Chroococcidiopsis sp. TS-821: one gene and its partner. The protein of the gene in region 2 binds, or shares a complex with, the protein of the main gene of each other region. Links are inferred from orthologs where the notes say so. Each region holds a gene or a part of one and is shown on either strand. Other genes may lie near its edges. The genes, in order: prmC and prfA.

The links.
Region 1: the proteins of prfA (region 2) and prmC are in contact, whole or in part, in a crystal structure (PDB 2B3T), measured with the Escherichia coli proteins. The link is inferred for Chroococcidiopsis sp. TS-821 from one-to-one orthologs.

Annotation. Positions count from the first base shown.
Region 1 is NZ_MVDI01000002.1:557,612-573,189, reverse strand. Bases 1,558-4,331 are described here. They hold prmC (peptide chain release factor N(5)-glutamine methyltransferase), read right to left. Parts: upstream 3,515-4,331; coding sequence 2,600-3,514; downstream 1,558-2,599. Other genes in these bases: B1A85_RS10220 (Tic22 family protein), read right to left, coding at 3,518-4,331; B1A85_RS10230 (L-threonylcarbamoyladenylate synthase), read right to left, coding at 1,912-2,487; B1A85_RS10235 (sensor histidine kinase KdpD), read right to left, coding at 1,558-1,894. In the rest of the region: allantoinase PuuE, read right to left, coding at 1-173; B1A85_RS10240 (GNAT family N-acetyltransferase), read left to right, coding at 511-1,002; more of B1A85_RS10235, read right to left, coding at 962-1,557; more of B1A85_RS10220, read right to left, coding at 4,332-4,408; B1A85_RS10210 (GNAT family N-acetyltransferase), read right to left, coding at 4,915-5,469; B1A85_RS10205 (alpha/beta fold hydrolase), read left to right, coding at 5,830-6,759; tRNA (adenosine(37)-N6)-threonylcarbamoyltransferase complex transferase subunit TsaD, read right to left, coding at 6,829-7,875; B1A85_RS10195 (Photosystem I reaction center subunit III), read left to right, coding at 8,090-8,584; B1A85_RS10190 (Photosystem I reaction center subunit IX), read left to right, coding at 8,622-8,771; B1A85_RS10185 (photosystem I reaction center subunit XI), read left to right, coding at 9,099-9,617; gmk (guanylate kinase), read right to left, coding at 9,731-10,351; extracellular matrix/biofilm regulator RemA, read right to left, coding at 10,568-10,828; B1A85_RS10170 (NFACT family protein), read left to right, coding at 11,034-12,779; B1A85_RS10165 (iron uptake porin), read right to left, coding at 13,128-14,801; B1A85_RS10160 (metal ABC transporter solute-binding protein, Zn/Mn family), read left to right, coding at 15,067-15,578. UniProt on the Escherichia coli protein: Methylates the class 1 translation termination release factors RF1/PrfA and RF2/PrfB on the glutamine residue of the universally conserved GGQ motif, i.e. on 'Gln-235' in RF1 and on 'Gln-252' in RF2.
Region 2 is NZ_MVDI01000001.1:591,541-607,255, forward strand. Bases 12,800-15,710 are described here. They hold prfA (peptide chain release factor 1), read right to left. Parts: upstream 14,850-15,710; coding sequence 13,749-14,849; downstream 12,800-13,748. Other genes in these bases: B1A85_RS02840 (ABC-F family ATP-binding cassette domain-containing protein), read right to left, coding at 12,800-13,283; rpmE (50S ribosomal protein L31), read right to left, coding at 14,920-15,162; rpsI (30S ribosomal protein S9), read right to left, coding at 15,266-15,682; rplM (50S ribosomal protein L13), read right to left, coding at 15,682-15,710. In the rest of the region: B1A85_RS02785 (hypothetical protein), read left to right, coding at 437-616; B1A85_RS02790 (response regulator), read right to left, coding at 633-1,106; deoC (deoxyribose-phosphate aldolase), read left to right, coding at 1,659-2,348; DNA repair protein RecO, read left to right, coding at 2,436-3,374; B1A85_RS02805 (MFS transporter), read left to right, coding at 3,374-4,915; B1A85_RS02810 (glycosyltransferase family 4 protein), read left to right, coding at 5,027-6,175; B1A85_RS02815 (zinc-dependent alcohol dehydrogenase family protein), read right to left, coding at 6,228-7,265; B1A85_RS02820 (AraC family transcriptional regulator), read left to right, coding at 7,622-8,578; B1A85_RS02825 (hypothetical protein), read right to left, coding at 8,687-9,469; preprotein translocase subunit SecG, read right to left, coding at 9,506-9,739; gpmI (2,3-bisphosphoglycerate-independent phosphoglycerate mutase), read right to left, coding at 9,775-11,376; more of B1A85_RS02840, read right to left, coding at 11,595-12,799; more of rplM, read right to left, coding at 15,711-15,715. UniProt on the Escherichia coli protein: Peptide chain release factor 1 directs the termination of translation in response to the peptide chain termination codons UAG and UAA.

The DNA of each region.
Region 1 (15,578 bases), on a different replicon or contig from region 2:
ACGATTTCCGACAAGAATGTTTCTGACGCTTGATCGCCATGTAAAATGCAGGTTTCTCCCCCTTCTTCATAATTAATCACAAACTGTACGGCAATTCGTGCTTGGTTTTGCCATTGCGGATCGGGCGGCGTGCGCCCATAACCAATCATGTCGCGAGGATAATCTGCTGGCATTCTTGTTGTGCTCTAGAGCATTGCAATTTCCGATATTTAAACTTAGCAGGTTCTGAAGAAAATACGCGATCGAGGTTGGTTTAAGTCGGCGAATCCTGACAATTGGATTTAGAAATTGGACGGTTCTCCCCATCACAAGAATTAATTACCACACACCTCAATTAACGCTAACCTCCGACCTCTGACCCCTGACACCACCATATCAGTAGTTTAATTCGTAACAGTTTTACAAATAACTCTGTGGCAAATTCAGTTTAGTGAATCTACCCAGTAACGACTTTTATTTTGCAAAATATAAAGCAAGCGTTACGATGTATGAAGCTCAAATCAGGACACTATGGACTACAGCCATATTCAATTCTGCGATAGTTCGGTGGCGGCAGATGGTCACTGCCAATCCCCTGTGGATCTCGATCAACTACACGACTTGTTTCAGGTAGCGGCTTTTTGGGCGCAAGATCGCAGTCTTGAAGATTTGCAGCTAGCCATCGTTAACAGTAAACCTGTTATTAGTGTCTGGGATGGCAAGAAATTGATTGGTTTTGCCAGAGCAACATCGGATGGTGTTTACCGTGCAACGATTTGGGATGTAGTCATTCACCCTGATTATCGAGGTGCTGGGCTTGGGCGCAAGCTGGTTGAAAGTGTTTTAAGTCATCCACACATGAACCGCGTGGAGCGTGTTTACTTAATGACAACGCATCAGCAAAGCTTCTACGAACGTATTGGTTTTGAGTGCAACTCAAGCACGACGATGGTACTCTACAACCAGCCAAAACTAGGTTTTCTTACTCAAGAAATTCAACTTCAGGAATCACCAACGGGATAGTTACTTGAATGCGAGTATTCTGAGCGACATCAGCATCAGATGGAATCGGTAAAAAGCTCAACTTGGCTTGCATCAGTTCTAACACGGTTTGATTCAATAAAAGTTTGAATCCGGCGGAAAGCACTTTATTATCTACCGCCGCAGCACTAAGCTGTTGCTCGAACTGCATTGCGTCTAATGGTTCAGACCAAGTGTCTATTGGTAGTGGTACATCAAAAAAAATGTCAACCGCCTCGGTATCGAATGAGGTTTGTGATGATATCGTAATGCTACCGGCTTCCATCTTGGGAATGCAAATATCTACCAAGTTTAAAAGTACCGCGCGTAACCAGTGCGGATCTGCCAAAATATAAACTTCTGGATCGGCAGGCGATACTTGTATTTTGATACTGCGGTTGGCTGCTACAGTCTGCGTCAGATGTGCGATTTCCTCAATAATGGCGGTTAATTGTAAGGGCTGAATTTCTAATTCGTTACTGCTATTTTCTATGCGGGCGACATCGAGAATTTCATCGAGCAATTTTACTAGTTTCAACGCTAGTTGATGCGCTTGGGCAACAAATTCACGCTCTTCGGCTGGATTGTCACACAAATCAGACAGAATTAACTGATGTAATCCGATTAAGCTATTGAGTGGCGATCGCAGTTCGTGTGCGGTGCGTACCAAAAATCCAGCTTTGAACTGACTGAGTTCGCATACTAACTGATACGCTATTTGTGTTTGTCGTAATTTTTTTGATACCGTTTGGGTATCGATGTTGGGTACAGATGACGTAGAGTGTAAAGGCGTTTTAGCTAATTTATCTTTACCAAATACTTGTGCAATACGGCGACTTCCCAGCCCTAACCCTAGCCCAAATGCTAGATATACCCAATTCATCCAGCTTGTCATTCGTGTTACGTACAAATTTAAAATTCTAACTTGACTGAGCCTTGGCGCAAAATTTCCCAGCCTTGACCTGTCCATTTCGCGACAGTCGAAGGAACGCCGATATTTGCTATTGTCTCTTGCAATTGTAATGTCAGGACATCGGGAAACTGTTGGGCAATTTCTGTCATCGTGCGTAGTGGCGGCTGACCAGATAAATTAGCACTTGTTGTCGCCAAGGGACCAGTTTGTTCTAGAATACTTTGCGCGATCGCACAATCTGGCACTCGCAATCCAATCGTACTCGGATCGCTAGGATTCATCTGTTGAGGCACGCGTGATGACGCAGGCAATACAAGCGTTAAAGCTCCAGGCCAGTATAACTTGGCAACTTCCTGCCAGAGCGCGCGATCGTTTCCGGCAACAAAATCCCAAAGGTCGCTTGCTTTTGCACCCATAAGAATCAACGGTTTATCTTGACTGCGTTGCTTAAGTGCAAAAATTAAATCTGCTTTTTCTGGTAACGCCGCCAGCGCGGGTACGGTATCTGTCGGAAAGCTGACAACACAACCAGAACGTACTCCAGCAATCAGTTCGTCAAGAGAAACTAAGGGCATAGTATTTAGAGGTCAGGGGTTAGGGGGCGGGGGTCAGGAGAGCTATGAGTCGAAAGTGTCGAGTTAAGAAAAACTTGTATAACTCAACACTTCACGCATTCACACTCCTACATCACGCCTCGTTGTTGCGATAGGCTAAAGCAAAGCGTTCAATGCCTGCAAGATCCTTATGAATTTCAATGTTGCCGTAGCTGCCGTGACTTTGCAACAGTGCGGCAACCATTTCGGCTTGCCCTGCCATCATTTCAATCAACCAAATCCCACCAGGTTTTAAGTAAGCTGCTGATGTGCCTATAAGATGACGAATGCAGTCTAAACCGTCGGCACCGCCATCGAGTGCTAACCACGGTTCGTGAAGTGCGACTTCTGGTTGTAGCTGTGGTACAAGTTCGCTCGGAATGTAGGGTGGATTGGACACTATACCGCTGAGTTGACCTTTGAGAAACGCTAAAGGTTCCCACCACGAGCCTTGATAAAACTGAATTCGGTGAGTAAAACCAAGGGCTTGGGCGTTTTGGCGTGCGATGGCTAAGGCTGCTGCGCTGCAATCAACCGCGTGAATTGTCGCCTGCGGCATTGCTTGGGCAAGTCCGATTGCGATCGCGCCGCTACCCGTTCCTAAGTCTGCCCAGTGCCCTAACTCATGATGCTCGTGACTTTTTTGGGCTGCACTTACTGCTAAATCAATTAAACACTCCGTTTCAGGACGAGGAATGAGTACGGCTGGAGAAACTGCTAACTTAAACTGTCGCCAAGGTGTTGCCCCTGCAATGTACTGCACCGGTAGGCGATCGTGAATGCGTCGTTGCCATAAGCGGTCTAAGTCGCTCAGTGGTATTTGTAGTTGAATTTCTGGCAAGTTTTTGAACGAGCCTAAGCGCAGTGAAAGGCGGTCTAATCCAGCGACTTCTTGTAGTAACCAGTCTACTTCGGTTACAGGGATATGAGCAGAAAGCGCTGCTCGTTGAGCAGCACTACGCCATTGCCAAAGTGCTAAACCAGATGTTAGTAGCAACTGATCGTTCATGTATTAGCGGGCTGGGCGCTGCGGCGCGGCTTGTTGTGGTGCTGGGCGCTGCTGTGGCTGTGCTTGTTGACCGGCGGCAGATTGTTGCAGCGATCGCACGTACTGAATTGACTCTTGCGGCGGAACCAGCACGATTTGTTGTACGCCTTCGTCGTTGCGAGTTCTTAAAATTTCTAACATTCCTTCTAAATTGAGAACTTGGATATCAACGGTAGAAGCTAACTCAGGTTGCTGCTTTTTGAAGCGCTCGAGCATTCTCTGTAATTCTTCTTTGTTGAAGTAGAAAGGAATGACTTCAACTTCTGCCTGCTGGTTGTTGGCTTGCGGACGGTTAACTTTCATCGTCAGGTAGCCTTTTTCTTGTCCGGCTCGCGCGACGAATAGCGGCGTTCCTACGCAGTCTTCTAGCCTGCGTTTATTTTGTTCGCAAGCTCTACGTAATTCTGAGTTACCACTTTGCCGTAAGAGATTTAAGGCAGCATCGTATTGCTGTTTTGCTGGGATGTAGGCAATATCTAAAGAATTTGGCTTGTTGGCGTTGGCTTGTTCCAGCCTGTACACTTCTCCTAGTGGTACAGGAACAACTTGTACTGAATTTCCTAGCTGTGGATTTGTTTTCTTCAGATTATTGACAAACGCTTGCGCGTCTTTTTGACTAATAAAAACGCCTGCGACAGGACTTTGATTTTGTTGATTTTGTGCGTTTGGCGGCGGTGTGGCAACTAAAGGAGCGCCCTTGCTATCGGTGATAGTGAATACGGGGACAGACCCTAATTTTTGGATAATTTGCTCTTGTGGCAAAGCCAGCGCTCGTAGATTACCTATGAGGGCAGAACTCATAACGGCGCTGCCTAATATTCCTACAGTTGCGCCCCAACGAAAAATTGATTTCATAACTGCTCCTGGCATCAATAGCCCACTAGAGTATGACAAAGTATCTAATTTGTAAACGCGCTGTTGTAATTTTTGTTATGTTAGCGCTTTGGCAAGCACTTTGCTGGCGTTGTCAGTAATTAACTGATAACAACCAAGCCTGACGTTATATACAGTGAGATCGTTCCGCACCAAGCTATTGTAAGGTTTATCGTCGATTGCTTTTATTTTTAATTGGCAATTGATATTTGATAATTTGCTGACTACGACTATTTCAGGCGTTAATATTAACTTTTCTAATAACTATCACGGTTGCTATTGCGCTGATGGCACGCGAACATTGAATAAATGAGTGATTTCCCTGTTTAACTATCGGGATGACAGGATTTGAACCTGCGACATCCTGCTCCCAAAGCAGGCGCGCTACCAAGCTGCGCTACATCCCGTTGCTTTAAATTGCATCGTTGCTAGTATAGCATAGCAAAGTGTGTCGCAGAAAAGAAAACTCTGAGTTAATTTCGTCTTGGCTAGTTGGGATACCAAAACATGCCTTTGATACCCTCAGGATCGGACATGAAACCTAAACCTCGGTAAAAATCCACAACATGAGGGTCGGCAAATAATGTGATATTGCTGATGTCTTCACTTCTCAGTTTTTTAATCATGTATTTCATTAATGCCTTACCCAAACCTTTACCTTGAAAGGAAGGGTGTACAACAACGTCCCATATCGTTGCATTAAAGGCATGGTCTGAAGTCGCCCGCGCAAAACCGATGAGTCTTCGTTGAGTTCCGCGAACTTCCCACATTGACGCAACCAAGAAACTATGCTGTATGGCTTTTTTTACCTTGCGCAACGGACGACGCGACCAACCTACCGCGTCACATAGTTCTTCTAGTTCGTACAAGTCAATTTCACGTTCGCTACTAAAAACTATGCGATCGCCTTCGCCTGATTTTTCTAGGCGATCGCTACTTGAAGAGGAGCCATTTGCCATTTCAATTGCGTACTCCTCATTTACGGTCGTTTTGGTGCCTGCGGTTAACTCAGAACCGCTAAACCAGCTTTTCCAAAAACCCATGCCAGCGTGGTTCGGGTAGATAAATTATGATTACGAGTGCATAAACTAGTCTGACACTTTACGATTTATTGTGTTAACTCACTTGTGTGGTACTCTCAAATTCATTCATTCAGCGCGATTACTGGTGAATACAAGTGTGCCTAAGCGAGTTCAGCAGAATCCATGTATTGTGTCACAAACTAGCTATTCCCAAATGTAGCATTTTTCACTAAAAAGCTGAATTCAGTTTAGGAGAGGTTTCGCGCGCAACATCCTTTCATCGCTAAGTTTGTGAAAAATTAGGAAAGCTATATCAAATCGACAACTCTTTTTTATCGAAATCTCAAGTTGAGTGAGGAACGTTCAGGATAGGATATAAGCATGGCAACCATTGAAATTCTAGGAGTCCCCCACGCCTACGAGCTAACGACTCCCACTGCAGGTGCTCATGCTTTAGTCTTTATCCACGGTTGGCTATTAAGCCGTGGATACTGGCAGCCTATTATCAAACAGTTGTCTCCAGACTTCCAGTGTCTTGCCTACGATCTGCGTGGTTTTGGTCAGTCTCAATTGAGTCAAGGAAACCGCGAGTTGCCATCCTCAAAGAATGTTTCGAGTTTGGTTCCTGCTTCGGTAGGCGCTGCGGCGGTTCAACAACATTCTGCATCGCGCTACACTGCTGCTGCTTATGCGCAAGATTTAATGATTCTCTTAGAAAAACTCAATATTACAAGTACTTGGCTCATTGGTCATTCGTTGGGTGGTAGTATTGCGTTGTGGGCAGCCGAGCAAATGCCTGACCGCGTTAAGGGAGTTATCTGTATTAATGCGGGCGGCGGTATTTATCTCAAAGAGGCTTTTGAGCAGTTTCGTAGCTGGGGCTCAAGATTAATTAAATATCGTCCGCGTTGGTTGTGCTATTTACCACTGCTAGATTTACTCTTTACACGCGCTAACGTGGCGCAGGCGATCGCACCTGCTTGGGGGCGTCAGCGGCTGATTGATTTTGTTGTTGCCCATCCGGAAGCTGCCTTGGGAACTCTTTTGGATTCGACAACTGAAACGGAAATAAATCTTTTGCCAAAAATTGTCTCTCAACTTCAGCAACCCGTGTATTTTATTACGGGCGACAAAGATCAAATAATGGAACCTAAGTATGTCCGGCATTTAGCAAGCTTTCATCCGCTATTTGAAGCTTGTGGCAATAATGTCCTAGAAATTCCTCATTGCGGACATTTAGCAATGATCGAACACCCGCAAACTGTTGCTAATCAAATTCGCCTGCTTTTAGCGCAGCACAGCTACAGTTAAGGAACGCAGAGAGTAGGCAAGGAAGTGGGTTATTTCTCTCCTATCCCACAAGTCACTAGCGACCCGCTCTTAGTTTCTCTGTTGATATAACTGCATCACATCAGTCAGCGCTAAGCGAGATTGAACGCCAAGCGCGAGCGGGGAAGTGTGACCGCGGTCGAGGTGATCTGCCGCTGCGCAACCAATCATCGCTGCATTATCGGTGCAAAATTTGAGTGGAGGAAATAAAACGCGCAAGTTGTGCTCCCTCGCCGCAGTTGTTAGATGATGTCTTAAACCGCTATTTGCCGCAACGCCACCACCAACAGCTATGGTGTTCAGACCGTAATCTCGCGCACAGGCGATCGCGCGTTTGGTGAGCGATCGCGCAACACTCGCTTGAAAACTGGCGGCGACGTCTTCGACTGGTAGTTGTGTTTCTTTTTCGAGTTGCTGTACTAGCCGCAAAACAGCAGTTTTTAACCCACTAAAGCTGGAATCATACGGATGATACCCGCCATTTGGTTGCGAAACGTTGCCTTCCGGTAAAGCAAAAGCTTGCGCGTTGCCTGATTGCGCTAGTTTATCTATGACTGGACCGCCAGGATAACCGAGTTTGAGTAATCGCGCTACTTTATCAAAAGCTTCTCCTGCTGCATCATCGCGGGTTTCGCCTAAAGTCTCGTACGCGCCACAATCTTTGACATAAATTAAGCTCGTATGACCGCCAGAAACGAGCAAACTCAAAAATGGCGGCTCTAAACTCGGTTCGCTCAAATAATTTGCGTAAATGTGACCTTCGAGGTGATGCACGCCGATAAATGGTTTTTGCTGCACGATCGCTAGCGTTTTTGCGGCAGTGACTCCTACTAATAAAGCTCCGACAAGCCCTGGTGCACAAGTCGCAGCAATGCCATCGATGTCTTGCCACGCGAGATTTGCCTGCGTCAAAGCCAGCTCAATTCCATGATTAATAATCTCTAAATGCTGGCGCGAAGCGACTTCTGGAACAACTCCACCATATTGGCGGTGAATCGCAATTTGTGAGTTAATAATACTACTATAAACTTGACGATTTTTAACAATCGCAACTGCTGTTTCGTCGCAGCTAGTTTCTATCGCTAAAACAGTTGACATAATTCTGAAACGGGCATTTTAAGTACGAATCAATATCTAAATAGTGACAAGCGAATTTATCCGACTATATTAAGTAGCTTAAACTTTATTCACCGCAAACTTTACTAGGTTCACACGCAAGAGTATGATTGCTTCCATATGAGCTTGCGAACGCTTGTTCAAGCTGTTTATCGTACAACAAAATTTAGGTTTTGTAATAAAGGGAAACAATTCCATGCGACGATTGTTTGCTCTAGTCCTTGTCATCAGTTTATGGTTTAGTTTTGCGCCGCAGGCGTTAGCCGTTGGTGCAGGGCTTGTGCCTTGTAGTGAATCTCCAGAATTTATTCAAAGAGCTGCTTCTGCCCGAAATACGACTGCCGATCCTAATTCAGGTCAAAAGCGCTTTGAGCGTTATGCGCAAGAATTATGCGGTCCAGAGGGTTTACCTCACTTAATTGTAGATGGTCGTCTCAATCATGCGGGTGACTTCCTGATTCCTAGCATTCTTTTTCTCTATATTGCTGGTTGGATTGGCTGGGTAGGACGTGCCTATCTCCAAGAAATTAAGAAGCGCGACAATACAGAACTGCGAGAAGTCATTATTGACGTACCAACAGCGCTGCCACTCATGCTATCTGGCTTCACTTGGCCACTCGCAGCTGTTAAAGAATTGCTTTCTGGGGAATTAGTTGCTAAAGATGACGAAATTCCAGTTTCTCCACGCTAGTTTGATTTGAATTAATTTGTTTTTGGAGACTGAGTTCATGCAAAAGAAAGGCGACAACCAAAATTATTTGCTACGCTATCTTTCTTTAGGACCAGTATTACTTTTTGCCTGGCTAAGTTTTACTGCGGTTCTGTTAATTGTCTTTAATTATCTGTATCCCGATCTTCTTTTCCACCCGCTGCCATAAATTAGTATGGCTAATATCAAAGTGTTTGTCTCTTCAAAAAAGTTTTTACAAGACTTACGAGACGAACACTACTTTTTAAAGTCTAAAACTCTATCTATTGCCTGTAGATTCTGAGTTGCTTTTTAAAGAATTCACTTTTCAGTTGCCAAGGCGCTATATCTTTACATGAAAATGGTATAGCGCTTGCTCGTTTCGAGCGAGTCTTTGTCATTTTTTTGACTCATCATTGCTTAATTAATTTTTCTAAATTTAAGACCAAAGTATGAAAACTAAGGTCGTTTATTCCCATAAAATAGTGCCACTACCTTATTGAGATCTGACATAAATATGGCGCAAGCAATAGATGCATCTAAAAATCGTCCTAGCGATCCGCGAAATCAGGAAGTTGTTTATCCTTCCAGACGAGATCCTCAAATTGGTAATCTGGAAACGCCAATTAATAACTCTTCTTTAGTTAAGTGGTTTATCAATAACCTGCCAGCATATCGCCCAGGGATCACTCCGTTACGACGCGGGCTAGAAGTAGGAATGGCGCATGGCTATTGGCTGCTTGGTCCTTTTGCTAAGTTGGGTCCATTACGCGATACTGACGTCGCGAATATTGCTGGATTGCTGGCAACTTTAGGTATGGTTGTCATTTCAACTCTAGCGGTATCGCTGTATGCCGCAACCGATCCACCAAAACCAGTAGCTACGGTGACTGTGCCAAATCCTCCTGATACTTTTGACACTACTGAAGGTTGGAACACTTTTGCGAGTGGCTTCTTAATTGGTGGTGTTGGTGGTGCTGTTGTTGCCTACTTCATCCTTGCTAATATCGAGTTAATTCAAAACATTTTCAAGTAACACTGCATTCTGCTCATTCATTAAAGACTGATAAAGGCGCAAAGGAAAATTTTGGGGGACTTTGTGCCTTTTTGTTTTTTATTGCGTCGCGCACGCTGCAGAATTTGGATTGTCTAACAACTGGAGTTACCACAAAAGCTAAATACTGTAGAGGCGATCGCATCTACAGCTTTGTCAAGATCGTCATTGACGATTTGAACGTCAAATTCATGCGCGGCACTAATTTCCTCTTGAGCGCGTTGCAGACGACGCGCGATCGCATCAGCAGAATCTTGACCGCGACGACGTAAGCGGTTTTCGAGTTCTGCTAAAGATGGAGGCATAATAAAAATCCGCTTCGCCTCAGGATAAGACTGACGAATTTGGCGTGCGCCTTCGAGTTCAATTTCTAACAGAACGCACTTACCTTTGGCGATTTGTTCGAGAACAGTATCGCGGGGAGTACCGTAATAGTTACCCGCAAACTCAGCCCATTCCAGCAGTTTGTTTTGTTCAATCATTTGTTGAAATTCGCTGCGGCTGACAAAATAGTATTGTTTGCCGTGAATTTCGCCTGGACGGGGAGCGCGGGTAGTAACAGAAACGGAAAAATATAATTCAGGATGACGCTCGAGCAACGCTCGTACTAGCGTACCCTTACCAACTCCGCTAGGACCAGTCAAGACAATCAGTTTGCCTTCGGGGAGGCAATTTGTTGGTGTAGCTGAATCCTGAAGTGATAAAACTGGCGTCATCCTAAATTAAATTAAATACCAACGAGGAAAAGCAACCATAGCAGAGGTCAGAGGTCAAAGGTCAAGGGTAGAAGAGTTATGAGTTCTCAAAGTTGAGTATTGAGCTAAGAAGTTTTTTCAGTCAAAATTCAAAACTCAAAACTTTAATAATTTCCTAACCATGTTGACCGTTGCTATATTTCCCATCGTACCGCTGATTTCTAGCAATTGAGCAGTCTATTCCGAACTATGCTCGCGATTCACAACAAAACGATTCGCCACCGTTTCCGGTTGAATTGCCGAGAGAATCACGTGACTAGAATCGGTAATAATGACAGCCCGAGTGCGACGACCATAGGTGGCGTCAATCAACTGGTTGCGATCCTTAGCATCGCTAATGATACGCTTAATGGGGGCAGACTCTGGACTGACTATGGCAACCACTCGGTTGGCAGATACGATATTGCCAAATCCGATGTTGATTAGCTGAATGTCCATGACAAACTAACGCCAAGCGCCGTGTGAGAAGCAATTAGGAACCTAACTTTCATGGTATCCACAAAAATTTTGACTTACAAGGCAAAATTCACCGAAAAATCAGCTTTTTGGGGTGTATGTTCTGACTTTTTCCACTTTTCTACCTTTGGAAATCGCTCAAAAGATAGAGCAAAAGTTACAAATTATTGATATTCGTTAATTCGTTTTGCAATCTGTTGATTTTACAACACTAACGGCTGCTGCCAGCGATATCCGCGCGAATTGGCTACCGGCGCGGGTGGAACAGGTTTATCAACGCGATCGCTTTTGGATCTCGCTAGGATTGCGTACGCTCAAACAGCGAGGCTGGCTAGATATTTCATGGCATCCGCAAGCAGCGCGGATTTGTATTGGCGATCCACCACCGCGCAAGCCGGATACGTTTACTTTTAGCCAACAAATCTTACATCAACTCAGTGGTTTAGCTTTGATCGGTATCGCAGCGGTCGCGCCTTGGGAACGCGTTCTTGATTTGCAATTTGCCCGTCGTCCTGGTGAAAACCCCTTATTTCACCTTTATGTAGAAATTATGGGGAAACACAGTAATGTAATTCTCACCGATGCTAATCGAGAGATTATCACTGCGGCGCAGCAAGTCAGCCCGCAACAGTCGAGCATCCGCCCTGTACAAACTGGACAACCTTATGAATTTCCACCAAGTCTTACAAACGATACTCCTAGCTTGCAAGAATCACAACAACGTTGGCAAGCAAAAGTTAGTTTAGTCCCTGGTGCTTTAAAACGTTGTTTGATTAAAAGCTATCGTGGCTTAAGTCCAGCGTTAGTTGAATCAATGATCCGCATGGCAAATCTCGCTCCAGAACAATCAACTGAAACGTTAACACCGTCGGATTGGGAAAAATTATTTCAACGTTGGCAAGAATGGTTAGAAGCTATAGAAAAATCGCACTTTCAACCAGGTTGGACAGCGAATGGATACACCGTACTCGGTTGGGAGATGATTCAGCCGGTCAAAAACATTCAAGATTTACTCAATCAATACTACACTGCCGTTCTTAATCAGCAAGAATTTCAGCAGTTACGCCAACAGCTAAGTCAGAAATTAAAAAATTTGTTAGAGAAGTTGCAAACGAAAGCGAATAACTTTAGCAATCGCCTGCAACAATCGGATCGGGCGGATGAATACAAACAACAAGCTGACTTATTAATGGCGCATCTCCAAGCTTGGGAACCAGGGATGACAAAGATTACCCTCGCGGATTTTGAGACAGGCGCACCTGTGACGATTGCTTTAGAACCTGAAAAAAACGCGGTGCAAAACGCTCAAAGCCTGTATAAACGTAGTGGTAAACTCAAACGCGCGCGCGGTGCGGTTGAACCATTACTAGCGGAAGTTAATGCAGAAATTGAGTATTTGCAGCAAATCGAAGCGGCGATCGCCCAAATCGAAAATTACCACACCAATGCCGATCTAGAAGCCCTCAAAGAAATTCGCGAAGAATTAATTCAACAACGCTATCTCGAAGATTCAGAATACACGCGTCGTAGCGATCCGAATACTGCTAGCACAAACTTTCATCGCTATCGTACTCCGAGTGGTTTTGAATTGCTCATTGGTCGTAACAATCGGCAAAATGACTACTTGACGTTTCGCCTTGCGGGAGATTACGATTTATGGTTTCACGCGCAAGAAATTCCTGGTAGCCATGTTTTACTCCGCCTCGATCCTGGCGCAGTACCAGAAACTGCTGATTTACAGTTTACAGCAAATTTTGCAGCTTACTACAGCCGTTCGCGCCAAAGTGAGCAAGTGCCAGTAGTTTACACTGAACCCAAATACGTCTACAAACCCAAAGGCGCAAAACCAGGAATCGCACTCTACAAAAACGAACGCATTTTGTGGGGACAACCGCAAGACGCGGCAGCTTATCTTCAAAGGGGTGAGGGGTGAGTTGTATGGAGAAAATAGTATTCTTCCTCTGCTTCCCTGCTAATAACCCTTGATCCCCAACACTTTACCGTTGCTCCCTTGTTAAACTGAGCTTTACAGTTTCTTGAGAAATTTACAACCTAGCATCTATCTCTCGGAGGAGTTATGTCAAGAAACTGTAAATTTTGATAAAAAAATCTGTGTTTCCTGTTACAATGTCTTTATAGAAGACGAGGAAAGTTTATCAGGTTTTTAACCCGCTATTGCCTTGGGAACGCGTAGTTTGGGTTTCCTCGAATTGAGAAACAACGCAAATAAATTTAATTAGACCAGCTGTGGTAGGCTGGTCGTTTTGTATTCTAGATAAATCTAGAATGAGAAAGTCGTGCGGATCGCACCGATTACGATATCCTGATTAGCATTGTTGAAATCAGGTGCAGTAATCCAAATCACGCCTGGAGTAATTGCCAAATTGTCAGTGAGTTGTAGCTGATAAAACGCTTCGATGTGCAACGACAGATCTTCATCAGTACCTAAGTCTGGAAGAACTAAACCAGGATTAGCCGCAATCAAATCCGCCGCCGCAACTGGGTTGAGTGCCACACCAGTACTAGTTAACCGTGGTTCCATACCGACGATAATACCGAGTAAATTTCCTTCGCGACCCAAGTCAGGAAAGGCTAGAGTCACTGCATAGTTAAAGATGTCGCTGTCGCCACGTTCGAGGAGTCCGCCTAAGGTGGAAAGTAAGCGTGTATTGGTGTAACCAGCCCAGCCCCCAATCACAAAGTTATTACTGATTTGCCACGAAAGCTGCACGCCGTAGGAGTTACTGACAGTGGGAATCTCGACGGGTTCTAAATTCAAATTCTCGAAGAAAGCGTCATCAAAGCGTGCAAATGACGCGCGGCTACTACCCGCACCTGTATCGCTAGCATTGTAGGAGTTAATATAAGTTAAACCAATATTAAAGCGATCGCTCGGTCTTAAAACTAACTGGGCGATACCTGCATAAGGTCCATTAAATAAACCGCTACCGTCGAGAGGGCTACTCGCATCGGTGGCTAAATATCCTAAGCTGAGTTCCAAATTATTGCCGAGTTGTTGGCGAATTCCTACGCCTGCGCCGTCACCAAGGTTATAAATTGGGTTACGCGTACCAAACGCCGACAGCGCCCCAGAACCACCATCACCGTCCAGGACGTTCAAAGTGTCGGTATAGTCGTAGAAAGCACCACCTGTAAAGCCTAAAACAACTTCTGTCGTTTCGCCTAGAGGAAAGCTATATAAAAGCGATTCGAGTCCAACGTTATTTGCTTCATCTTGGGTAAACGCTAATTCGCCCTCGGTTATTCCCGTCACCTCAGAAAAGCCAGGAAAATTGCCTGTTGAGATGAGTGTATACAGTTGATCGCTACCAGTAAAACTCGTATTAAATTCAAGGCGCGTTCGCTGTCCGAGAATAATCGACTCATCAAGGTCATTTCCGTCAGCGTCTTGTCCAGAAATAATTCCGGCTGCGCCGACAATGACTTCGCCTGTGAGTTGTGTTGTTGTTGAGAATTGATTCGCTTCTAGTTCAGCGACAGTGGCTTCTAAAGCATCAGTTCGACCGCGCAGCGTTGCTACTTCAGCGGCAAATTCTTCTTGTAGTCTTTGGAGGGTGGCTAAATCTTCGCGCGTCACCTGATTGGCTGTGGCTGTTGCGATTAACTCATTCACGCGGTCAAGACACGCATTCAAACCGGCGGCAAATTCGTATCTTGTCAACGCGCGATTGCCGCGATACGTACCATCAGGATAACCCGCAATACAACCGTAACGTTCGACTAACGATTGTAGCGCTTGAAATGCCCAGTCTGTCGGTTGGACGTCAGACAACTGCGAAACTGATGTTACTTGTGATAGCGCATTCGAGTTAAATTCGGTGGGTTCTTGCGCTAATACTGGATTGCTGACAAATGCGATCGCACTTGTACTCGCTGCTAGCATCACCCCCGAAACAACAGAATGACATCGCAAGCGCTTCGATTTTTGCTGCATTTTGTTTTTCCTCACACCCACTTAGAATACAAGTTTCCTCGATTTGATAGCAGATGACAATTACTTTTGTAAAGACTGGAGTCAGAGGACGCACTGTAGCGCAAACCTACGTGAGGTTTTAAGAATGTCTTAACTTGATTGACCCTTGCTGCAAGGGAAAACACTTCTCAATCCTTGTTAGAATAAGATTCATTCTCATTTTTATGAGAATAATATCCATATTCACAAGTAGTGGTTATTACCCTTAGCAAAAGAATTAGGAGAGATGGTGATTCGCCAGAAGCTACAACAACATCGTCACAAGCGTAATGTCTTGTCGCTGATTGCACTTTTACTATTATCAACAGCTTCAGGTTGTAATCCAGCGACGCAAGAAACCCAAGCACAACAAGCACAAGAATCTCCTGCACCGCAGTCTGAACAAATTCGCGTTGTCGCGACGTTTTTGCCGATGTACTGGTTTACGCGGGCAGTCGCAGGAGATCGGGCGCAAGTAGACATTCTAGTACCGCCAGGTAGCGAAGTCCATGACTATCAAGCAACACCTGCAGACGTACAAGCGATCGCAACAGCAAATGTCTTGGTGAAAAATGGCTTAGGAATGGAAGACTTTTTGGAAGGAACCATTCAAAACGCTGGCAATCCAGATTTAAAGATCGTCGATTCCTCTAGTGGCATTGAACCTCTGGGCGAAATTTCTCCAGTAGAATCGGTAAGCGAACACGGTCACAGTCACAGTCACGGTCACAGTCACAGTCACGACCATGCAGATGGAAA
Region 2 (15,715 bases):
GTTGAATTACGCTTTTTGCTGGCTGGCTATTTGCAATATTAATGATTTACTACCACGTGCTAGCTTGCTGAATCCCAAAAAGTCTTGAGATGCAATTTGTAACTTTGAACGCTGGCTCATAAGCCTTAAAGTTTACCTTTTAAGTTTAATTATGAGGATCTACAGATTGCTCTATATCAATCCTAGAAGTAACTACAGCATTTTGTTACTCAATTTTTGTGGTGATACTACTGATTTCAATTTTTTTGATTGTTTGATATAATACTCAAAAACTTAGCGTTTAAAGTTGCTATCAAATTCAGGCTGCCAAAGATGAAATTATAACGAGTAGGAGCTAGTAAGACTGACATTTATAGTGTCAAAGCTTAGATTAGTATCTAGATGCAGATATAACATTTTATACTTATACGCTTTCCTAAAATACTAAAGCACAGCCATGAATTTGGAAGAATTTGAGACTCAATATCGAAATACACTTGAGCGCAGCCTCAATCAACTGCAAACAACGGTTTTGTTGCTAGCACAATTAGAAGCAAATATTGCTTCTGTAAGTAGAGATCTCCAAACTCTCAGCCAAACCGTAGAAGATTTTATCAGCGAGCAGAAAGCACAGTAATCAAAACTTACCTATTTTAAGTAGTCAAGGTAGCTAATTCTTCCTTAATTGCTTGTTTTAACTCTGTTAAATTTACTGGCTTAACAAAATACCGCGTAGCGCCTAGGCTTAACGCCCGCTGTTGATCGGCGCTAAAAGCAAACGCAGAAACTACAAATATTGGAATATCTTGCCAGTCGGCTCGGTTTTGCAGCTTTTCTAATAAAGTATAGCCATCAATATCTGGTAACTTTAAGTCTAATAAAATAAGTTGGGGCTGAAACTCAGTCATCTTTTGAAAAAAACAGGTGCCATCAGCCAAGCTGAGAATCTCGTAACCGCAAAAACTTAGGTAATCATCAAGCATCTGGCGGTTCAAATCATTGTCTTCTACGATAAGAATTTTGCTACGGACAGTAGCAGACGGAATAACAGCACTGGAATCAATCGTAGAGCTTTGCGGATCGCCGTTCACAACTTCTTCAGATATAGTAGTCACCAACTGTAACATTTATGATGAAGTTTCTCCTCATGCATAGGATTATCATATTTTTCGGAAATTAATTAGCCATAGAAAAATATTTATATTAATTTTATCTTTATTTAACAGTTATGTGCCTATTATCTAGCAAAATTGCCTTCTTTTGTAGCAAACTGACCTAAATGTATAAAACTACAGCATGGATGGTGGTGACAGAAGTCATACTAGCTGAAAAAAGTTTTTTGAATAAATGGCATATTAGTGGACAAAGAATTGCATAACTTTGACTTGCGTGCGAATAAAGCAAGACTTTGTCAGTTTTCTGTGCAACTTTGCTAAAAAAGAGAAAATCAGCTTAAATAAATGAAAATAAATCAATAACTTTAAAATCGAGAAATTTCTGGTTATTTTGGTATCCTAAAAGCGTTTTTAGCGAATATCTGCTTAAAAAAAACGAGTAGTGTCAATTATTGATAAACTTTAAATTGGCGATCGCCAATCTAGGGTATTCTGGGCTTAAGATTTAAAAACTCATTAAGATTCTGATAAAAAATAATTATAAATCGCTTGGAGTACAAGGCGATGGCTGCTGATTATCCAGATATAGATATTGCGCCGTTGATTGACCATGCGCTGCTCAACCCTACAGCAACAGCAGAGCAAGTACAACTGTGTTGCGAACAAGCAGATCGCTTTCAATTTGCAACCGTTTGCGTTTATCCTTGTCATGTTCGTCAAGCTGCTGAACTCTTGCACGGCAAAAATCCGCAAGTTTGTACAGTAGTCGGATTTCCGACAGGTGCGACGACTTCTGCGGTTAAGCTTTATGAAGCACAAGAAGCAGTAGACAATGGTGCAACTGAGTTAGATGTTGTAATTAACCTCGGTTGGCTCAAAGCGGGTAAAACCGAGCCACTACACCGAGAAGTTGCTGAAATTTGCGAAGCCACAGGAAAAACCGTCAAAGCGATTTTGGAAACTACCCTACTGACAGATGCGGAAAAACGTCTTGCTGCAGAAATATGTATGGACGCTGGGGTCGCCTTTTTGAAAACAAGTACTGGTTGGAATGGAGGGGCGACGGTCGCGGATGTAAAACTTTTAAAAGAAGTTGCCAAAGACCGTGTAGGAATTAAAGCGTCTGGAGGAATTCGCACAATTGAACAAGCTTTTGACTTAATTATGGCAGGTGCGACACGCTTAGGCACCTCGCGTGGTCCAGAATTGATTCGCCAACGCGATAACCTGGATAAAGAGGCAGTAGATTTATAGGGTAAACGTTTAAAGGTTAAGTGACTTTAGTGATTGCCGATGACTTCTAATGCCTTGCTATCTTCTCTAGCCCTCAGCACCTAATTTATGAGCCGAACTTACAAAGCCACTGGAATAAATTTGAAAAGTATGGCGTTAGGCGAGTCAGACCGCTTGCTGACGATTCTAACGCGCGAGTTCGGCTTGGTTCGAGCTGTAGCACCAGGTTCGCGGAAACACAATTCCAGCTTAAGCGGTAGAAGTGGCTTGTTTGTCGTCAACGATCTGTTAATTGCGAAAGGGCGATCGCTTGATAAAATTACGCAAGCCCAAACCAAAGAATCTTATCCAGGTTTAAGTCAAGATTTAGGTAAGTTAGCGGCTAGTCAATACTTAGCAGAAATGGCGCTGTATCAAGCGTTAAGCGAACAACCGCAAGAAGAATTATTTAGTTTACTTAGCGAACACCTCGGTAGATTAGAACGCTTACCAAAAAATCAGCCGCGTTGGATTATCGCTTACCTCAGTCATGCCGTTTTTCACCTTTTGGCGATCGCCGGAATTGCACCTCAAGTACAACGTTGCTGTTTAAGTGGAATTCTTCTACAACCAGATTTGAGTAACTCACACTGGCAAGTAGGATTTAGTGCAGCCGCTGGTGGGATTGTTAGCTTGGATGCCCTAGAACGCCTGCAAGCACAAGGGCGTAGCTTTAGAGCAGGTGGTGGTATTTATAATCATCAAACACCTCCTCAAGTCAAGCGCGTAGCCGAACCTGCACAAAGCTACCAGGCGATCGCACATCGGCAAGAAATACCTGCGCTGATTAGCCGGATTGATGCTACGGAACTAGAAATATTACAAAAGTTATCTCAAGCTGAGTTAGACCAACTGACACCACTGGCAGGGGACAATATTGTTACTGAGGGTAGCTGGATATTTATTGAGCAAATTCTCCGACAATATGCTCAGTATCACTTTGGTCGTCCAATTCGCTCTGCTGCCTTAATCGATAGCTATTTTGCTTTGCCGACTTCTATATCATGATGATGCAACCGCCTAATTTAGATACAAAAAGCTTTTTATCATCTCCTCGCTTGCATAGCACTTACCAACGCAAGGGAACGTCATTTTATCATCACTATCCAGAGACGTCTTACGTTTATCAAGTTTCGCACGAAAATACGACGAACAGCGATGTTATCAGCACTAAAGTGACGCAGGGAGCACCGAATGGTTCCTTGCTCAAACACAGTGACGACGAAGAAGTGACAGCGACGACAACGACAACACCAGCCGATAGCGAAGCTACCGAAGTTGGGTTTTTGCCGGTATTAAAGAATCACAATTTCCTAGCCCTGTGGAGCGGTCAAGTTTTCTCGCAGTTAGCAGATAAAGTTTATTTGGTCTTAATGATTGCGATTATTTCTACCCGTTTTCAGACAAGCAACCAAAGTATCAGCGGTTGGGTATCAGCAATCATGATGGCGTTTACAATTCCTGCGGTACTATTTGGTTCAGTTGCTGGTGTATTTGTAGACCGATGGTCCACAAAAGCTGTGCTGATAGTAACAAACTTGGTACGTGGCGGCTTAGTGTTATCAATTCCAGTGTTGTTATGGATGACTCAAGACTGGGATGCCATTGGTAGTTTGCCAACAGGTTTTGCAATTTTACTCGTGCTGTCCTTCCTTGTTTCGACTTTGACACAGTTTTTTGCCCCAGCAGAGCAAGCGACAATTCCTTTGATTGTGGAAAGACGTCATTTGTTGTCAGCAAATTCTCTATATACAACAACGATGATGGCGTTAGTCGTTGTCGGGTTTGCCGTTGGCGAACCGCTGCTGGCAATTGCTGATACGTTGACAATGCGATTTGGTGGTTCTGAGATTGGGAAAGAACTCGTTGTCGGTGGAAGTTATGCGATCGCGGGTTGTTTATTAATGCTATTAAAAACAGGTGAAAAAAATTGCGAGCCTGAGAGAACTCCGCACATTTGGCAAGATTTACGCGATGGATTCGAGTATTTAGGGAAAAATCACCGCATTCGTACAGCTTTGATTCAACTTGTCATTTTATTTTCAATTTTCGCGGCGCTGGCGGTTTTAGCAGTGCGGATGGCAGAGGTAATTCCGCAAATAAAATCTTCGCAGTTTGGCTTTTTACTTGCGGCTGGCGGTGTAGGAATTGCAGCAGGTGCGACGCTATTGGGTCAGTACGGACAGCGTATTTCTGCAATTCAACTGAGTCTTTATGGGTCTGTAGGAATTGCAGGGTGTTTAGTCGGTTTAGCGATATTTACCGAACAGCTTTTAGCTGTACTATTATTAATTACACTTTTAGGCGGTTTTGCGTCTTTAGTCGCAATTCCAATGCAAACAGCAATTCAAAAAGAAACTTCTCCAGAAATGCGCGGGAAAATTTTTGGATTGCAAAACAACGTCATCAACATTGCCTTGACACTACCGCTCGCGTTAGCCGGAGTTGCCGAGACATTTATCGGCTTACAGGCAGTTTTTTTGAGTTTAGCGGCGGCAGCGATCGCAGGAGGTCTCTTAACCTGGTATATTTGCCGTACAGAGACATAAACTCTCAATTGATAAAGAAATACGGCAAGGAAACGAGCAGAAGGAAACTGTTTCAACTCCGCGCCGCTCACTTATCCCTCACTTCACTGAGAAAATCGCACCTCAACCTGAATGCATATTGCCTGGCTCGGAAAAAAATCACCCTTTTGTGGCAATGTCACGTATAGTCGAGAAGTCACTAATGCCCTATTAGAGCGGGGACATCAAGTCAGCTTTCTTCACTTTGCACAAGAGCAAGAAGAGCCTGATAACTGGCCCGATTGTCCAGAGGTTTCCCTGCCATTTTTGTACAAATCCCAAGTTTACACTATTCCAACGCTGAAAGCTGCTAAGGTTTTAAGTCAATCTTTGCGGCAACTTAAACCCGATATAGTCCACGCGTCGCTCACACTCTCCCCACTAGACTTTCTCCTACCAGACATCTGTGGAGAACTCAACTTGCCTCTCGTTGCTACTTTTCATACTCCGTTTGCGGGCAAGGGAGCCAAGCTTAAATCAGGAACACAACTGTTGGCATATCAACTCTACGCACCTTTTTTAGTAAACTACGACCGCGTGATCGTTTTTTCGCAGGTGCAACGCGATTTATTAGCACGCTTGGGACTTTTGCCCGAAAATGTTGCTGTCATCCCCAATGGGGTAGATATTCAAAAATACTCTCCTGGTTCGTCAAAAATTAAAGCGAAGCTCAACGCACAGCGCTTGTTTATTTACCAAGGTCGCTTGGCACCAGAGAAAAATGTGGAACCGCTACTCCGCGCCTGGAAGCATTCTGAAATGCATCCAGATAGCAAGTTACTAATTGTTGGTGATGGTCCATTAACACCGTCATTAGAACCGTTTTATGGTTCTGAACATGGCATTTACTGGTTAGGATTTATTGCTGAGGAAGAACGACGCATCGAAATCCTACGGGGTTGTGATGTTTTTATTTTGCCGTCTTTAGTCGAAGGACTATCAATATCTTTATTAGAAGCAATGGCTTGTGGTGTAGCTTGTTTAGCAACCGATGTTGGCGCCGATGGCGAAGTTTTAGAGGGAGGCGCTGGTGTCATTCTCACACCACGCCGCGTAGAATCGCAGTTAAGAACCTTACTGCCACTCTTCCAGGATCATCCTGAGTTAACCACTTTATTAGGACAAAAAGCCCGCAAGCGCGTTGTGGAACGCTATACGCTTAGCCAAAATATCACCCAAGTCGAGAAACTCTATACTCAAGTTTTAGAGCAGCGGCGGTTCCATTTCAGTCGTGGGGCGTAGCAAGGTGCAAAGGCGCTTGAGAGAGTTATGAGAGGGTGGTGAGTCAAGTTCTTTATGGGCGTACCATAACTTTGATCGCTTCCCGACTATCCATTGCGGCATAGCCATTAGGTACACCATCGAGATCGACCGTTAAATCGAGAACCGCAGAAGCATCGAGTTTGCCTGCTACCGTATCAGCTAGCAATTCTGGAATATAAGCACGGGCAGGTGCAACACCACCTCGTAGTGCGATGTTTTGCATAAATAAACGACCCAAATTGAAATTGTGGTTGCTGCCGTGCGGTACGCCGACGTAGCCAATCGCGCCACCAGGACGGGCAATGCCGATCGCCGTTGCCATTGCTGACTCACTGCCAACACACTCTAGGACTGACTCCGCGCCGCCAGAGGTCATTTCTTGCACCGCCGCGATCGCTTCCTCTCCTCGACTACGCACAACATCCGTTGCACCAAACCGTCGCGCGATCGCCAACCGCGATTCGTGCCGCCCCAAAATGATGATACGTTCAGCACCAAGTCGTTTAGCGGCAAGCACGCCACACAACCCCACAGCCCCATCGCCAACCACTGCAACCGTGCTACCTGGGCGAACACCTGCTGAAACAGCAGCATGATGTCCAGTGGACATCACATCGGTGAGTGGCAGAATAGCTGTGAGCAGAGCATCATCATTCTCAACGTCCTTGGGAATGACGACTAACGTGCCATCGGCAAAAGGCGCGCGGATAGCTTCTGCTTGTCCGCCATCATTTGTAGTTCCCCAAAAACCACCTTGTCGGCAAGAAGTTTGAATTCCTTTACCGCAGAACTCGCAGGTGCCATCAGAAAACGCAAAAGGAGCAAGAACGCGATCGCCCTTCTTCAAAGTACGAACATCATCGCCAACCTCTTCAACAATTCCCATCCATTCGTGTCCTGTTCGCCAACCAGGTTGCCACTCTTCTTCACCCCGATAAAACCAGAGGTCAGAGCCGCAGATACAAGCGTGAGTAATCCGGACAATAGCATCGGTGGGCTGTTGAATAACGGGGTCGGGAACAGTCTCCACACGTACATCGCCAGGGGCATAGTAAACGGTTGCTTTCATCAAACGATCTCCTGATTATTTGCGAGTTTAGAGCTGAGAGCTTAGTACTCGAAAGCAAAACTAGAACTTTCTCAGGGATATTCCAGATGCTCGTAATTATTTTTCGCCGCTGAGCGACCAGTTATTGGCTTTGATTTTGTCAGTCAGCGAGGCTACTGTCCAATCAAGTCTGAGTCTTCTCTTGCACAAAAGTCCAGAATTGTGATAAGAAGTCGAACTTACTTTTTCATTGCTTTAGCTTCATTCTAAGAATCCTCAAGAGCAAGCAATAGAACGATTGTCTAAGATGGTTGTACAATCCTGCAAACTTGGAAATAAACGCTGTTAAAACAATAGAAAAGTCCGATATAGATTTAATGAATTACCAGCAGGCAAAGCGCGAGGCAGATAGGGCGCAAGCCAATAGAGACGAACTGAAAGAGCGAATTGCACAGGCTATCCGTCATGATGGGACGATTGAGCCGCTCACAGGTTTGTACCTCAAACGCTCTTCTTTGGCTGCGGAATGCGTTCATAGTATTTCTGTTCCTGCCTTTTGTGTAATTGCTCAGGGTAGCAAAGAAGTTCTTCTGGGTAGCGATCGCTATCAGTACGACCCGATGCATTATCTACTAGCAACAGTCGAACTGCCGATTGTTAGCCAAATTCTGGAAGCGTCACAAGAGAAACCGCACCTGAGCCTGCGCCTCGATCTCGATCCCACCCTTGTTAGTTCAGTCATGGTTGAGGCAGGGTGTCCCTCATCGCGCAGCCGTGCTGAAGTGAAAGCGATCGGTGTAAGTTTGTTAGATGCCAATTTATTAGATGCTGTGGTGCGGCTCGTCAGGCTTCTCGATTCCCCTGCTGAAGCTCATATTCTCGCACCTTTGATTAAGCGAGAAATCGTTTACCGACTCCTGATAGGCGAGCAAGGAAGTCGGCTGCGGCATGTTGCAGTTCTAGCAGGCTATACGCACCACATCGCCAAAGCCATCGCTCGACTTCGGAAAGACTTCAATCGACCCCTTCGGATTGAAAACGTGGCACGAGAACTGGGAATGAGTGTCTCGAGCTTCCATCATCACTTCAAGTCTGTCACCGCAATGAGTCCTTTGCAGTTTCAGAAGCAACTGCGGCTTCAAGAAGCTCGTCGTCTAATGCTGGGAGAAAACCTTGACGCAACGAGTGCTGCTCGCCGAGTGGGGTACGACGATGCTTCGCATTTCAACAGGGAGTACAAGCGGCTATTTGGTACACCACCGATGCGCGATGTGGAGCAGCTGAGATCGGCTGCTAGGGAAGCTGCTAGGGTAACTGAAGTTTTGACTTCGTGAATTCGCCTTTTACAATTGATCAATTCTATTACCATAGCTTGTACCATAGCTTGTTTTTCTGACCTCTGACCCTCGCTGTAGAGACAATAAAAAAAATCGACTGTCTGATTATCTACTCTCAAATTTATCCCCTGGTAACAGCCATCCTAATCGAGTTGGTTGCTGATAAACTCGCTTTAGCGTGTTTACATCTCTAGCAGAAATTGAGGGTGGATTGCGTACTTGGGAAAAGTACAATGCATCGTTTGGATTTGGGCTATGTCCCCATATTCCTAGTGCATGACCAAATTCATGACGCGCTGCGGCTTGAAGATACTTTCCCGTTTGATTAGGACTCAGCAAAATCGAGCAACGATGAGATAAAATCCGCTCAGAATTTACATACAACTCGTAGGTCGTTTCAGCCGATCGCGCGCGCGGGAATTTCTCGTTAGGGGCGATTCGCAACGGAGGAGACGAGCGCAGAATTTTTATATCTGCAATATCAGGTTGTTCTACCACTTGCAAAGGCAAATAAACACCCCATTCTTGAATCGCTTGCCAAACTTCGTTTGCCCAACTTCTTAGTCGGTTGGCGTTGTGGGTTTCGAGGCGCGGTTGTTGAATGTAAACTTTGATGGGCAATTGCGACCATATTAAGTAGCCAACTTCAGTTGGTTTTATCTCAGAGAAGTAATCACCGCTATTACTTTGGTCTTGCCACTGCACCAGGTTCGCAGGTAAAGGATGTCCCTGAAGTTCTGGCAATTTAGAAGCTTGTGCTACTTCAGTAGTCAGCTTGGCACTGGCGCTCAAGGTATGCTGATTGATAGCAAGTAATAGAGTAGCGATCGCTACCAGAACAAATATAAAAAATTTCTGCCGCCAAGCAGATTTGATTCGCGTCAGCAAAATGAAAGATAAACTTACTTAGCTATAGCACCTTGGTTAACGAGGCAACCAGTTAGCACTGAGAACAACAGTTAAACCTAGAAAAAGTACTGTGAGTGTCCAAGTAACTCGGTTCAACGTCGTTTCAGCACTTTTTGTACTGCTAAATAGTTGCGCCTGCCCGCCAATTGCCCCAATACCATCTCCTTTGGGACTATGTAGTAGTACCAATACGGTTAAACCTATCGCGGACACAACCCACAGAATTTCTACAACGTTAGTAATCGTCATGCTGACACTCTACCAAAAATGAACATTACAAGGCTTTATAGCGCTGATTGTACGGGAGTACGTTGATTGTGTAAGGTACTGTACTCGGCTGGCACGAGCAGCGACTGCCCAGTCATCTCAGGGGGTTGCGGAATCTGAAGAATTTCCAGAATTGTCGGAGCAATATCGCACAGACGACCGCCACTACGTAACCCTACGTTGCCACCATACCCTTGTATTTTAGCTCCTTCGCCTTCGATTAAGATCAAAGGCACAGGATTAGTTGTATGCGCTGTCCAAGGATTACCTTGCGGGTCACGCATATATTCAGCATTACCATGGTCAGCAGTTACAATCGCAGTTCCACCAGCTTTACTGACACTTTCTAACAAGCGTCCTAAGCAACGGTCAACGGTTTCTATAGCTTGAATGGTTGCTTCGATTTGACCTGTGTGCCCTACCATGTCGGGATTGGCGTAATTAATGACGACCAAAGAGTAGGTACCTTTTTCAATCGCTGCACTTGCAACGTCAGTCACAGCTTCTGCAGACATGCTCGGAGCGCGATCGTAGGTTGCTACCATCGGACTCATCACGAGTTCGCGGTCTTCTCCTTCAAACGGCTCTTCTAAACCGCCATTAAAGAAGTAAGTGACGTGGGCGTATTTTTCTGTTTCCGCGGTGCGGAACTGCTTCAGCCCGTGTTCCGAAATGACTTGCCCTAGAATGTTGTTTAAGTTTTGTGGCGCAAATGCTACCGCCACGGGTAACTCAGGGTCGTACTGTGTAAAAGTGACAAAAGATAATGGGCGAATTTGCTCGCGCTCAAAGCCATCGAATTCTGAAGCTACAAAGGCTTGAGTTAGCTGTCTGGCACGGTCTGGGCGAAAATTGAAAAAAATCACGCCATCACCCGACTCTATAGCTCCTGGTGCGACACGCTGGGGTACAACAAATTCGTCGGTGATTCCCGCATCGTAGGAAGCTTGTAAAATCTCAACTGCAGTGCGACTATCACCTTCGCCATCTTGAGTCATGACATCATAAGCGAGTTTCACGCGGTCCCAACGGCGATCGCGGTCCATTGCGTAATACCGTCCGCTAATCGTGACGATTTTCCCTACACCTAACTTCTCGGTGTAGTCTTGAATGAGCTTAATGACGCCTATGCCTTCGGTTGGCATTGTATCGCGACCGTCTGTAATTGCATGAATGCACGCTTGGGAAATTCCCTGTGCTTTGGCGACGTCAAGCAATCCTAACAAATGATTGACGTGCGAATGAACGCCACCTTCGGAACAAAGCCCGATGAGATGTAGCTTACCATTTCGTTCGCGAACATCCTGACACACTTGCAACAATGCGGGATTTTGGTGGATTGAACCATCTTCTACCGCATCAGAAATGCGCACGAGTTCTTGTGGTACAACGCGTCCCGCGCCTATGTTGAGGTGCCCGACTTCAGAGTTTCCCATTTGACCTTCGGGTAAGCCTACTGCTTTACCTGATGTTTGGATCAGTGTTCTGGGATATACCTGCCAAAGGCTACTCATTACTGGGACTTTCGCAGCAGCGATCGCATTACCGTCTGCTTCTTCTCGATAGCCCCACCCGTCTAAAATGACTAGCACCACGGGAGCAACAGGTGCTTGGGTCATAACTTTGTTGCCCTTCACTTTTTATGTAATTCACCGCAATGATACCATTGCTACTCGCTGCTGCAAGTAGATTTTTGCTTATTCTTGCAATTATCAGATATTTTTTGCTACTTTGGCTACTTTTTTCTGTAGGGATCGCAGTTTATGTCAGGAACCTAAGATTTTTGCGGTTAAACTCAAAAACGTTGTGTTTTTCTTTGATCCCCAATGGTACTTCTTTATGATTTGCGTTTGGCGGTTGCTTTAGTAGCTTTTTTAGTGGCTTTCTGTGCAGCGATCGCCGCTAATCGAGCTTGTTCTTTCTCTGCGGCTATTTTCTCCAAATAGTAGTGATAATCTCCGTTGTATAGGTGAAATTCTCCATCGCGAATTTCGACAATTTTAGTTGCTACTTGAGAGATGAAATAGCGATCGTGGGAGACGATAATGACTGTACCATCATAATGTTGAATCGCTTCTTCGAGCATTTCCTTTGCAGGAATATCTAAATGATTCGTTGGTTCGTCCAATATGAGTAAATTAGCCGGACGTAACAACATTTTTGCTAATGCTAACCGCGCTTTTTCGCCACCACTCAAGGCGACAACTTGCTTAAATACTGTATCTTTGCTAAATAAAAATCGCCCCAACAGCGTCCGCACTTCCTCGTTTTTCCAATCAGGGACTTCATCGTGAATTGTTTCCATTACCGTTTTGTGAAGTTCTAGCGCTTCTGCTTGATTTTGCTCGAAGTAACCTGGAATAACGTTATGATTTCCTAGCTTAACGATGCCTTCTGAGGGCGACTCTAGTCCCATAATTAAGCGCAGTAAGGTAGATTTACCTGCACCGTTAGGACCTAAAAAGGCAATGCGATCGCCGCGTTCGATTAACAGATCCGCGCCTAAAAAGAGAATTTTGTCTGCGTAAGTATGTACCAAGTCCTTGATTAATACAACTTCTCTACCACTGCGGGGTGCTGGAGGAAAGCGAAAGTGGAGGCTGCGTAATTCAGCGACTGGTGCTTCGATCCGCTCAATTTTTTCCAGTTGTTTTTCGCGGCTTTTTGCTTGAGTACTGCGTGTCGCACTCGCGCGGAAGCGATCGACAAACGCTTGCTGCTTTTCTAGTTCTTTTTGTTGGCGTTCGTAGGCGCTCAGTTGTGCAACTTGTGCTTCAGCTTTTTGCTGTAAATAGGCAGAATAGTTACCTAAATAAGTTGTGGAGACGCCACGTTCTGTTTCGACAATTTGCGTACATAGTCGGTCGAGAAACTCGCGATCGTGCGAGACAATTACCATTGGCGTGGTTAAGCTTTTTAAGTAATTTTCTAGCCACTCGATAGTTTCTAAGTCAAGATGGTTTGTTGGTTCGTCGAGTAGCAGCAAATCTGGCTTTTGTAGTAGGATTTTGCCTAAACTCATGCGCATTTGCCAACCGCCACTAAACGAGCTGACTAAGCGATCGCCGTCGGCTGGCTCAAAGCCCATTTCTGGTAAAATTTTCTCGATTTGTGCTTCTAGTCCGTAACCATCTAAGGCTTCAAATGTACGCTGCAGGCGATCGAGCTTGCGAATCAAGCGTTCTAATTCTTCTGGCGTCGCAGTTTCCATATCGCGCTGGACTTGTGCGAGCGATTGCTGCACTTCATTTGCTTGCTTAAAGACTGTCCAAAATTCTTCGCGGACAGTGCGCCCAGGATCGACTTCAAATTCTTGTGTGAGATAAGCGACGTGCAAACTTGCTGGACGAATCACTTCTCCTGCGGTTGGTTCAATTTCACCTGCAATGATTTTGAGTTGAGTCGATTTTCCTGCACCGTTAACCCCTACTAAACCGATGCGATCGCCACTTTTGACTTCCCAATTAACATCTTTAAGAACTTCACCGGTAGGGTATATTTTACTGATATGTTCTAGTCGCAGCATTCAAAGTCTCCACGCACAGCTCACGCGATCGCTAGTCGTCGCCTCCAATCGTAACAAAAATTAACCCCACAATTTGGCATTGCCAAACTGCTTGGTTTATTTCATAGATGAGATTATTGTTGAATGCGATTTTTGTTGGTCACAGTAGTTTGCAGCGGAATATCAACAATTTTGCAGGTACCATAGCAGAGGTCAGGGCTAAAAGCTAACCGAGACAAGGTTTCTCAGCTATTAAACTATCCTAACTTTCCCTTCGACGGCTATAGAAAATGATTTTTTTACGCGAATTAAACGATTTAGGCAGTACAGCAGATTTACCGGTAATACGACCATTTAGGCTGTAGGGTTGTCTTTTGTGAAGTACAACGAACAATACACTGCATTAAACACTGCGGCTCATACCCATGCCAAGTCGGACTGCCTTCAAGCCGTCATGGCAGGCAGCGTGCTTTTACATAATCTTAACTACGAGCCTGTACCAGAAGCCGCTAATTCTGCTAAGCGTTCTTGCTGATCTTGCGAGATACAAGCTTGAATGATTGGTTCTAAATCGCCCTCTAGAACTGGAGCTAACGAGAAGTTTTGTCCTAAGCGGTGGTCGGTGACGCGATTATCTTTGTAGTTGTAGGTACGAATTTTTTCCGAACGCGATCCAGTCCCGACTTGCGATCGCCGCATCGAAGTGACAGCCTCTTGTTGTTCGCGCAGCTTCATCTCGTACAGCTTGGCTCGCAAAATTTGCAGTGCGCGTTCTTTGTTTTGCAACTGGCTGCGTTCTTCGGTACAGAAAATTCGAATTCCCGTAGGTTTATGGAATAGATCGACCGCCGTTTCCACCTTGTTAACGTTTTGTCCGCCCGCACCACCGGAGCGCGCTGTGGTCATTTCAATATCTTTCGGGTCAATTTCAATTTCTACATCATCAACTTCCGGCATCACGGCTACGGTAGCTGTTGATGTATGGACTCTGCCACCTGCTTCAGTAACTGGAACGCGCTGGACGCGGTGTACTCCTGCTTCAAACTTCAGCTTGCTGTAAACTTGATCGCCTTGAATTTCAAGTATGGCTTCTTTAAAGCCGCCCATTTCTGCCAGCGATTCGCTAATCAGTTTGACTTTCCAGTTTTGACTTTCCGCATAGCGCGAGTACATTCGAACCAGATCGCCCGCCCAAATACTTGCCTCATCACCGCCAGTACCCGCGCGAATTTCGAGCATTGTGTTCTTTTCGTCGTTGGGGTCGCGTGGTAGCAGCAAGATTTTCAAGCGAATTTCTAGTTCTTCTAGTCGTTCTTCGAGTTCGGCGACTTCCATCGCAGCCATTTCTTGGAGTTCTGCATCACCGTTTGCCTCTTTCATGACTTCCCTAGCACCTGCCAACTCGTCTTGAGTCGTTTTCCAGGTTTCATAGGTTGTCACAACTTCTTCCAAGGAAGAACGTGCCTTCGCGACTTTTTGATATTCCGTAGGGTCTTTCGCAATATCAGGGTCAGCAAGGCGGCGGGTGAGTTCGTTAAAAGTTTGCTCGACAGATTTGAGTTTATTTAGCAGATAAGTTTCAGGCATAAAGTGCGATCGCTCAAGCAAGATAGTAGAAGGTCACAAAAATCGTATCCGGTTCGACTATCTAGCCTGGCTACTTTTTCTTGTCGTTGCCTGTAGGTTGGTTAGCTTCCATCATGCCGTACTTCCGCAAGAAGCGTTCTACTCGACCTTCGGTGTCGATGATCTTTTGCGTACCTGTATAAAAAGGATGGTTGCCTGACCACACATCAACGTGTAGTTCAGGTTTAGTTGAACCAACGGTCGCAACAAGTTCACCATCACAGTATACTTTTGCCTCAGGATACCATTGTGGATGAATATCAGGTTTTGCCATTGTCTTTTTCTTTGTAATTGCCTATATCTATTGTAGCTCTTAGCCTTCAGCGCTCAGCCCCTTGGCTAGCAACGAACTTTTGAAAGTTGATTGCTAATAGTTTTTATCGCTTGGAGAACTGAGGAGCTTTCCGTGCTTTGTGTAAACCATATTTCTTGCGCTCTTTCGCGCGAGGATCGCGCGTTAAGTAGCCTTCTGATTTGAGCGGCGCGCGGTTTTCTGGGTCAAGTTGGCACAGGGCGCGGGCGACGCCTAAACGAATCGAATCGGATTGTCCAGTTAAGCCGCCACCATGTGCTGTCACTAAGATATTGTATTCATTTTCCAACCCTAAGGTTTCTAAGGGAGCTTTAGCAACTGCGAGGTAGTTTGGGTTGTATTGGAAATACAAGTCGCCTGGTCTACCGTTGACAATCAGTTGTCCATCACCAGGGACTAAGCGGACTCTGGCGACGGAGGATTTGCGACGACCAGTTCCTCTGTACATCACGCGATCGCTTGCTGTCTCTGTTGCTTGCATTAGTTTTTCTCTCCTGGAATTGTTTGGATTTTA